3 regions of the Psychromonas sp. KJ10-2 genome follow, and region 2 is predicted to be linked to each of the others. Evidence: predicted binding sites of a transcription regulator. Region 2 holds the regulator's gene; each other region holds the start of a gene.
The links. The regulator sigma-54, encoded in region 2, starts transcription at its own class of promoters, with help from an activator protein. The targets are predictions, from matches to a motif close to GTTGGCACGNNNNTNGNNT.
Positions count from the first base shown of each region.

Region 1: the regulator sigma-54 is predicted to act here: its motif matches at 1,562-1,580, upstream of ACLKL2_RS08545 (EF-hand domain-containing protein).
Region 3: the regulator sigma-54 is predicted to act here: its motif matches at 1,778-1,796, upstream of ACLKL2_RS16355 (flagellar basal body rod protein FlgF).

Region 1 covers NZ_CP178827.1:1,773,578-1,776,866, reverse strand. The annotation lists gene ACLKL2_RS08560 (hypothetical protein) at 1-77, shown strand, start outside; gene ACLKL2_RS08555 (DUF6969 family protein) at 187-948, shown strand; gene ACLKL2_RS08550 (GAF domain-containing protein) at 995-1,456, opposite strand; gene ACLKL2_RS08545 (EF-hand domain-containing protein) at 1,631-1,927, shown strand; gene ACLKL2_RS08540 (hypothetical protein) at 2,416-2,667, shown strand; gene ACLKL2_RS08535 (ATP-binding protein) at 2,772-3,289, shown strand, end outside.
Region 2 covers NZ_CP178827.1:3,230,797-3,234,085, reverse strand. The annotation lists gene lptB (LPS export ABC transporter ATP-binding protein) at 1-492, shown strand, start outside; gene ACLKL2_RS15775 (RNA polymerase factor sigma-54) at 526-1,971, shown strand; gene ptsN (PTS IIA-like nitrogen regulatory protein PtsN) at 2,067-2,510, shown strand; gene rapZ (RNase adapter RapZ) at 2,527-3,289, shown strand, end outside.
Region 3 covers NZ_CP178827.1:3,344,693-3,347,981, forward strand. The annotation lists gene ACLKL2_RS16345 (flagellar hook assembly protein FlgD) at 1-294, shown strand, start outside; partial or broken gene flgE (flagellar hook protein FlgE) at 310-1,682, shown strand; gene ACLKL2_RS16355 (flagellar basal body rod protein FlgF) at 1,868-2,614, shown strand; gene flgG (flagellar basal-body rod protein FlgG) at 2,652-3,289, shown strand, end outside.

The DNA.
Region 1 (3,289 bases), 1.5 Mb from region 2:
CAAAGAACCTATGTGCCGCTAAAAATCCATGTGCAGCCAAGAATCCATGTGCTGCTAACCCTTGTGCTGCCAGTTAAACGTTATGCGTTGTAACAGATGATATGCTACCTGAGTGATGGTGTGATTGTTTTGCACCATTGCCTTTTTTCAATTACCTGTACTTTTAAATAATAAGGTAACGCTTATATGTCAACAAAAATTGGTTGGTCTGCCTGTGAAGAAGCCCTTCCACTCGAAATGCCTTCACTTGAGTATATTGATAATTTAGATGAGATGCTGGTGGCTGCACAAACCGTTAAGGAGTGCCATCGTTTATTAAATAAAGCGGGTATTAATGTGGTTAGTGAATTACTTAAGGGGCAGGGGACTTTTTATCAGTTAAACCATTATCCTGAACAAGATGTCTACGATGATGAGTCTCACTGTCAATATTATTATCATAATCACAGAGGCGTAGAAGGGGAGCATGGGCATTTTCATACTTTTATACGCTCACCTGCTATTCCTGAGTCTATTCAACCTATGTCAGGTTTTATGCAGTCTGAGCCTTGGCCGTCAGGAGAGGATGCGCTAGCGCACTTTATCTGTATCTCCATGGACGATGAAGGGTTTCCGGTTGGGTTATTTACCACTAATCGTTGGGTTTGTGCACAAACTTGGTATTCAGCTGAAGATACGATTGCTTTGCTTGATCGTTTTTATATTGATCATGCTTATCCTAACCTAGTGGTAAACCAGTGGATCACAGCGATGTTTGTGTTATTTAGACCTTATATCGTGGCGTTACTAACACATAGAGATAAAGTGATTGCCTTAAAACAAGCTGAAAATCCAGAGGTAGATGTACTAGAAGATCGTGAGTTAGATGTAACCGGTTCATTTACGATTACAATTGATCAGTGGGTTGCACAATTAACGGCGTTAATGAATATTGATATTGCTTTGTAATAAGGTGCATCAAATACTGAATTGATGCACCTTATTAAGTATTTACTTAAAAATTAAGCTTATCTTGTATTTGCTCTACAAAGTGAATTAAGCCTGCTTCATCTATTTCAGTAAAACGTTCTGTAATAGGGCTATCAATATCTAATACCGCTACTGTTTTACCCTGTGAGTTAATCGGTACAACAATCTCTGATTGACTTGCTGCATCGCAGGCAATGTGTCCCGGAAATTCATGTACGTCAGCGATACGTTGTGTGCTATTGGTACTGAATGCTTTCCCACAAACCCCTTTATCTAATGCAATACGGACACAAGCGACATTACCTTGGAAAGGGCCTAATACTAGTTCCTCTTCCTTATAAAGGTAAAAGCCTACCCAATTAATTTGGTGTAAGTTGCTATTAAGTAACGCACTTAAATTAGATAGGTTGGCAATCAGATCTTTTTCATCTTCGATCAGTGCAACGGCCTGTTTTGTTAATGACTGATAGTCAGCTAATGTTTTCATTTATACCTACTCTATACGTGAAATTATTGGCTTAGTATCAGGCTTTATTCTCTCAAATAAAATAGATAGTTAAATGAAATACCTGTTTTTTCAAATTATTTTCTATTTTGCACAGTATTTGCACATTCTGTTGTTATTGTCCTTGCGAAATTTAAACCTGATAGGATTTTTGAAATGAAAAATAGTTCAAACATATTACTAGCTTTAGTTATGTCTGTAGGTGTTATGAGTCAAAGTTATGCTGCCAGTTCTGATCAAGACCGACCTGAAGGCGGCCCTCAAGGTGGTCCACCACAATTTTCTTCTGTTGATACTGATGGTGACGGCGAACTTACTTTCGATGAATTTTCTGCTCAAGAGATCCCACACGGTGATCACCAAACTGTGTTCGATGATATGGATTCAGATGGCAACGGTGTAGTGAGTGAAAATGAATTTACTAGTTTTAAACCGCCTCGTCCGCAGTCTTAAAATTAATGATATTGCGAACATTCTGTTCATGACCTTAGTGCATGTCGATTCGTTATATCAGCAACAGATTTTCTAAACATAGATTTTTCTAAGCTTAGAAATAAAGGTACTTTCCAATTCGACCTTAACGGAAAGAAATAATAATAACAATAACCCAACTATATGATAAAAGAGCATAAGATTCTGGTCATGTAACAGTAAGCTAACAATAAATAACGATATTTATGTTAGCTTATATAAGTGGGACTCAAAGTGGGTGATTTGATTTATACTATTTTGATACAGGTAGTATGAATTATTAAATAAACCCGTTAGCGTATCTATCATGCTAGCGGGTTTAGTTTTTCCGATATTGTATTACTTCACTTTTAGCTTCTCTAACTCGTCGTATCACCTTTCAGTGTGTTATTAAAATATCAGTGCTATTTATTGTTAATGTTACCGAGATTAAAGGTACAATATTCATCACATGAGCATGAGAACCCTGCATGAAAATACATAATAAATTATTCCTCGTCTTCTTCGGCTTCAGTCTTGTATTAGTAACTGCGTTAGTTTTATTAATACAATGGAGTATTGGTAAAGGTATTATTGAATATGTGAATAGTAAAGAGGTTGAAGCATTAAAGCCCTTAGTGGCAGTGCTTGAAGATGAATATAAAAAAATAATAATTGGCAAAGTATACAAAATAGAAATAGGCATTTTGGACATTTATTATTTCTATATTCGCAAGGTTTAGACCCGCAATCTCAAGCTTCTACTTATGAGGCAAAACCAAATAGTAGGTTACCAAGAGCTGAGGGATTTGCCCCGCCACCAAGAAGGCGCCGTCCCCCGACTGATTTGAACGAAGGTTTTGCTGTTTTTGATGCTAATGACGCGCTTATCGTTGGTCATTATATCAAAGGCATTGATTATAATAGAATTGCAATCATGACTGATAAAGTGAATGTAGGGTGGTTAATGATCCCTAAGCATAAACAAATCACCGATGGTTATGAGTTAGACTTCATTAAACAACAACGAAGTTATCTTTGGTTAATTGCATTGATCACTATGGTGCTGGTTATTCTAATTACATTGCCATTAGCAAGACACCTTGCTGAGCCGATTAAAAAAATCATACTAGGTATGCATAAACTCACCCAAGGCGACTATCAACAGCACGTAGATGTAAAGCGAAAAGATGAATTAGGTGAGTTAAGCCGAGATTTTAATGAATTAGCACTGACACTTTATGAAAATGATAGTGCGCGTAAGCGTTGGTTAGCAAACATCTCCCATGAATTACGCACACCAGTCGCTATTTTAAGAGGTGAGTTAGAAGCAATCTTAGATGGTGTAAGAGCATTAGAGAAACA
Region 2 (3,289 bases):
GGCATTGGTTATTTACCACAAGAAGCGTCCATTTTTAGACGTTTAACGGTAACAGAAAATATCATGGGTATTTTACAGACCCGTAAAGAATTGACACAAAAACAACGCGAAGAGAAACTGAACACTCTTTTAGAAGAGTTTCATATTACTCATATTCGTGATAATAAAGGGATGAGTTTATCGGGTGGAGAGCGCCGTCGTGTAGAGATTGCACGCGCACTAGCCACAGAACCAAAATTTATTCTACTTGATGAACCTTTCGCTGGTGTTGACCCGATTTCGGTAATTGATATAAAAAATATTATTCAACAATTACGTGATCGTGGCTTAGGTGTATTAATCACCGACCATAATGTTAGAGAAACGTTAGATGTTTGTGAACATTCCTATATAGTAAGCCACGGAGAAATTATTGCTGTGGGTACACAGGATGAGATTCTGGCAAATGATCATGTGAAACGCGTTTATCTAGGTGAAGAGTTTAAACTTTAAATAATTGCCATACGTTCAGGAAGATATGTTTTGATGAAACAGGGTTTACAATTGAAAATGGGTCAGCAATTAGCGATGACCCCTCAATTACAACAAGCAATAAAACTATTGCAGCTTTCAACATTAGATCTGCAACAGGAGATCCAAAACGCTTTGGACTCTAACCCTCTTCTTGAACAAGACGACCAAACAGGATCTGAAGATACTGTTAAAGAAGCAGATAGCAGCGCATTAGATACCACTGAAGCGATTACTCAGCAAGAGTTCTCCGATGACCTACCTGCAGAAAAAGAGTGGGAAGAATCATACAACTCAACGCCGATCACTGGTACTAGCTCTAATGCAGTAGCCTATGAAGGTGAGAACACTTTATATCAAGGTGAATCATCTACCTCATTACAAGACCATCTATTATGGCAAATGCAACTTACCCCTTTTACTGAAACAGACCAAATTATCGCGATGGCGATCATCGATTCCATTGATGAATCAGGTTATCTCACCACAGACTGTGAAAGCATATTAGAAAGCCTACAAACTGACTTAGAAGAATTAGAGTTGGATGAAGTGGAAGTGGTACTAAAACGCATTCAACATTTTGACCCATTAGGTGTTGCGGCGCGCACCACTCAAGAATGTTTACAAATACAATTACGTCAACTTTCAGAAACAACACCTTGGCGTGATGAAGCTATCCAAATACTGGAACAGTATATGGATCTACTTGGAAACAGAGATTACCGCACACTGGCAAGAAAAAGTAAGTTAAAAGAATCTCAATTAGCTGAGATAATGCGTTTAATTCAAAGTTTAGAGCCACGCCCTGGTAATCGTGTAGAAACCAGTGAAACGCAATATATCGTGCCAGACGTTTACGTTAAAAAAATTAATGGGCAATGGCGTGTTTCCCTTAATCAAGATTGTGACCCGAATTTATCGATTAACCAACAATACGCAAGTATGTGTACGGGTAATATCAGTAAAAATGATTCACAATTTATAAAGGGTCATTTACAAGAAGCAAAATGGTTTATTAAAAGCTTAGAAAACCGCAATGAAACCTTATTAAAGGTAGCTAACTGTATTGTGCAACAACAACAGGCCTTCTTTGAATATGGCGATGAGTCTATGAAACCCATGGTACTTAATGACGTTGCCTTCGAAGTAGAAATGCATGAGTCGACCATTTCACGTGTTACGACTCAAAAATTTATGCATACTCCTCGTGGTATTTATGAGTTGAAGTTTTTCTTCTCTAGCCATGTAGCAACCAATGGGGGCGGCGAATGCTCATCAACCGCTATACGTGCTTTAATTAAAAAATTGGTCTCTGCAGAAATCACCACAAAACCCTTAAGCGACAATAAAATCACCCAGTTATTAGAAGAAAAAGGGATCAAGGTAGCTAGACGTACTATTGCTAAATATCGTGAATCCTTAGGAATTCCACCTTCTAATCAACGTAAACAATTACTTTGAACCAAGAAGTAATGCAAATAAATAAGGATTAACTATAGTCATTTAATGCGAACCTGATAAACTCGCGCGTCCATTAAATACAGTTAACTATTATTATGAAAATATCTACTCTATTAAATCAACAATCAGTATTCTGTAAAACAGCTTGCACAAGCAAAAAAGGCGCACTAGAAAAAATCAGCCTTATCGCAGCAAAAGAACTCGATTTAGATGCCCATGAACTATTCGAAAGCTTAATTGCACGAGAGAAAATTGGGTCAACAGGTGTTGGATCTGGGATTGCTATTCCACATGTCAAAATTTCTAGTGAGCTACCCGCTACAGCTGTCTTTTTGCAATGTGAAACAGGTATCGATTATGATTCATACGACGGTAATAAAGTGGATATACTATTCGCTATTTTTGTGCCGGAAGACCTTTGCAAACAATATCTTTCTGCACTATCAGAGATAAGTCAAAAGTTATTGGACAAACAATTCTTGCGTCAATTACGCAGCGCAGACAACGCAACAGAGTTATTTGAATTACTAACGCTATAAAGTAAAAGGTGAAAATATGAAATTAATTGTTATAAGTGGTCGCTCTGGCTCAGGAAAAACAATTGCACTTCATGTTCTCGAAGACCTAGGTTACAACTGTATCGACGGTGTGCCCTACCAATTACTTGAGCAACTAATTGATACTTTAGATCCTAAGGACAATAAAGTTGCTGTTACCCTTGATGTGCGTAATATGCCAAGGGAAGTTGAGCAGATAGAAGATCTGATCATTTCATTGCAAGGCAAAGTTGAATTAGAAATTATCTATATCGATGCATTAACCAGTGAGTTAATTAGACGTTATAGTGAAACGCGCCGCTTACACCCTCTTTCCAAGCAAAAGTACTCTTTATCTCAAGCATTAGAGTTGGAAAATAAGATTTTGGCACCATTAAAATCGATGGCGGCCTTCTCAGTTGATACCACTTCTCTGTCGATACATAATTTAAATGAGCACCTAAAAGTCTATTTACAAGGTTCAACAAAAAGTAATCTCCTCATCATTTTTCAATCCTTTGGTTATAAATATACACACCCTGAAGATGCTGATTATATGTTTGATGTACGCTTCCTACCCAATCCTTACTGGGAAAAAGAGTTAAAGGTATACACGGGTAAAGATAAGGTCATTCAAGATTATTTAAGCGCTTTTCCATTAGTCAAAGAAACCATTATTAATATCGAAAACCTATTTTTAAATTGGTTACCTCACTTAGAGCAAAATAACCGTAATTATGTCACCATTGCTATTGGCTGCACCGGTGGCAAACATCGATCTG
Region 3 (3,289 bases), 110 kb from region 2:
AAAGACAGTGCCGGTAATGTTGTTAAAACTATTGAATTAGGTGAGATAGGCGCCGGTAATCAACGCTTTGATTGGGATGGGCTAGATGCGGAAGGTAAACCTGCTCCACAGGGGAATTATACTTTTGAAGCATTTGGCTCAGTGAATGGAAATGGAGAAGCATTAACAACAGCCAGTTATGCGCATGTTGAAAGTGTCAGTTTAGGTGGTGGTTCTGCTAGCGTCTATTTAAACCTGAAAGGGTTAGGCGGTATCGAACTGGACGAAGCAATTGAAGTTGCTGAAAATATATAATTAAAGGAAATTACTATGTCATTTAATATAGCATTAAGCGGAATTTCAGCTGCACAAACAGATTTAGATGCAACTGCAAACAATATCTCTAACGTAAGTACCGTTGGTTTTAAAGAGTCTCGTGCTGAATTCGATAGTGTTTATGCTAACTCACTATTCTCAAACAGCGCAACTAAAGTCGGTGATGGTGCTGCTGTCTCTGCTGTTGCACAACAATTCCACCAAGGTAGCTTAAAGTTTACTGATAATCCATTAGATTTAGCGATCACAGGGAGTGGTTTTTTGCCACTTCTCCAGGCCTTGAAGATAATAATACCAACTATACACGTTCTGGTACCTTTAAATTAAACTCAGAAAACTACATCGTTGATAACAGTGGTAACTATTTACAAGCATTCCCTGTTAACCCTGACGGTAGTTCATCTTCATTGAGCCTTGCAACTACGCAACCGATTAAAATTCCAGAAACTGCGGGGACCTCGGTTAAAACTGATGCGGTCAGTATTGGTCTTAACTTACCTGCTGGAGATGAAGAAAAACCACTTGCTGATTTTGATCCTTCAAATCCAGATACTTATAACAATGCAACCTCTGTAACTATTTATGATTCTTTAGGTGAACCACATATTTTAAATACTTATTATGTGAAACCTGAAAATGGCTCTGCTGATGGTACGAACCAATGGGTCTCTTTTGTTACGGTTGATAACAAACCTGTAGACAGCACAGAGGCGGCAAACTATTTCCAAGATGCAAATGGTGATGGTGCATTTGACGACGCGATTGGTTCTCCGGCAAGTTACACTGGTTCTGACGGTGAAGTACATAATGGTGTGGTGCTTAACTTTGATGAAAATGGTGAATACATTAATACCAGCCCGGAAGTATTAACGTTTGAAAGTTTAGGTACTGATGGTGCTGATGTGTTATCTGCAGGTGCTGATGGTACACAGGCGATTACTATTGATTTTGAAGAACCAACTCAGTTTGCCTCTGCTTTCCAAGTAACTGGTTTAGAGCAAAATGGTTTAACAGTAGGGCGTTTAACTGGTATTGAAATTGGCTCTGACGGTTTAGTGCAGGTGTCTTACAGTAATGGTACATCGGATCCATTAGCTCGAGTGGCCATGGTACGTTTTAGAAACGAGCAAGGTTTATCACAAACTGGGTCAAACTGGACGGAATCACAAAGCTCTGGGGGACCACTAACAGGTGAAGCAGGTTCAGGTACCTTTGGTAATATTAGTTCTGGTGCACTAGAGCAGTCTAACGTTGATTTGACCACTGAGTTAGTTGACTTAATTAGCGCACAGCGTAACTTCCAAGCGAACTCGCGTTCATTAGAAATTAACTCTTCATTACAAGAGACAATTTTACAAATTCGTTAATCGCATATTTTTACCTCTATTGAAACGCACCCGATTGGGTGCGTTTTTGTTTTACCTTCTTACCTATCTCCTCTTTTATTTGTCCTGAATATTTTGTTGGCACAATGTTTGCAATTATATATTTATCAATATAGTGAAGACAGCTGTTAACCGTTATTTATCTATCAATTGCTAAGGAACTCAAAATGGATAATTTTCTTTATGTATCAATGTCTGGCGCTAAAGAGAACATGAATGCCTTAGCGATCCACAGTAATAATCTAGCTAACGCTAGTAAAACTGGCTTTAAAGCCAGTTTTGAGCAAGCTCGCAGTATGCAGGTTCATGGTGATGGTTTACCAACGCGTGTGTTTTCTTTAGCTGAATCACCAGGACAAAATTTTGACAGCGGTATTGTTCATGCCACCGGTCGAGAGTTAGATGTTGCCGTAGAAGGTGAAGGCTGGTTTGTGGTGCAATCAGAAGCCGGTGATGAAGGGTTAACGCGTAGCGGTGATTTTAATATTACTGCCGATGGCTTTTTAATCGATGCAAATGGTCAAGAGGTATTAGACAGTGCTGGTAATAGTATTTTTGTTCCTATGCCCATTGAAAAATTTTCTATTCGTCAGGATGGTGTGATTGAGGTTCGTCCAGAAGGTGCACCTGCTGACGGCATGGAAGAAGTTGCACAGTTAAAGTTAGTGAACCCTAATATTCAAGATTTAATGCGTGGAGAAGATGGTTATTTTCGACGTATAGATGGACAACAAGCTGAAGTCTCTAATGAGGTCGTTGTTGCCAGCGGCGCGTTAGAAGCCTCAAACGTAAATTTAAGCGGTGAGTTGACGAGTTTAATCAACCTGCAGCGTAATTTTGAAATGCAGGTCAAGATGATGAAAAAAGCGGAAGAGATAGATCAAAGTTCTGAATCTCTATTGAAAATCGTTTAAATCATTGATTATAAATTAAAAGTTTAAGGAGAAGTGTATGCATTCCGCTTTATGGATTAGTAAAACAGGGTTAGATGCACAGCAAACTAACGTCGCCACCATTTCAAATAACTTAGCCAATGCGAGTACCGTTGGTTTTAAGAAAAGTCGCGCTATTTTTGAAGATCTACTGTATCAAAATGTTAATCAACCTGGGGCGAATGCAACACAGGATACTAAACTCCCTTCGGGGTTGATGGTGGGCTCTGGTGCCAAAGTTGTGGCGGTACAAAAGAACTTTTCACAGGGTAATGCATTAACCACTAACAACTCATTAGATGTGATGGTTGATGGTAAAGGCTTTTTTGAAATCGAAATGCCAGATGGTAGTTCAGCCTTCACTCGTAATGGTCAATTTATGCTTAATGAAGAAGGTGTGATGGTTACGCCTGGTTCAGGTTACCCGTTAGTACCACAGGTACAAATTCCCGATGATGCTCAATCAATTAGTATTGGTGCTCAAGGTGAGGTATCGGTAAGTATTGCTGGTCAAGCGGCTAACCAAGTCGTTGGGCAATTAAATGTGAATGCATTTATTAATGCGTCAGGGTTAGAGCCATTAGGTGAAAACCTATATGCAGAAACAGGCGCATCGGGCGCACCCATTGAAGGTGTACCAGGTGCTGATGGTTTAGG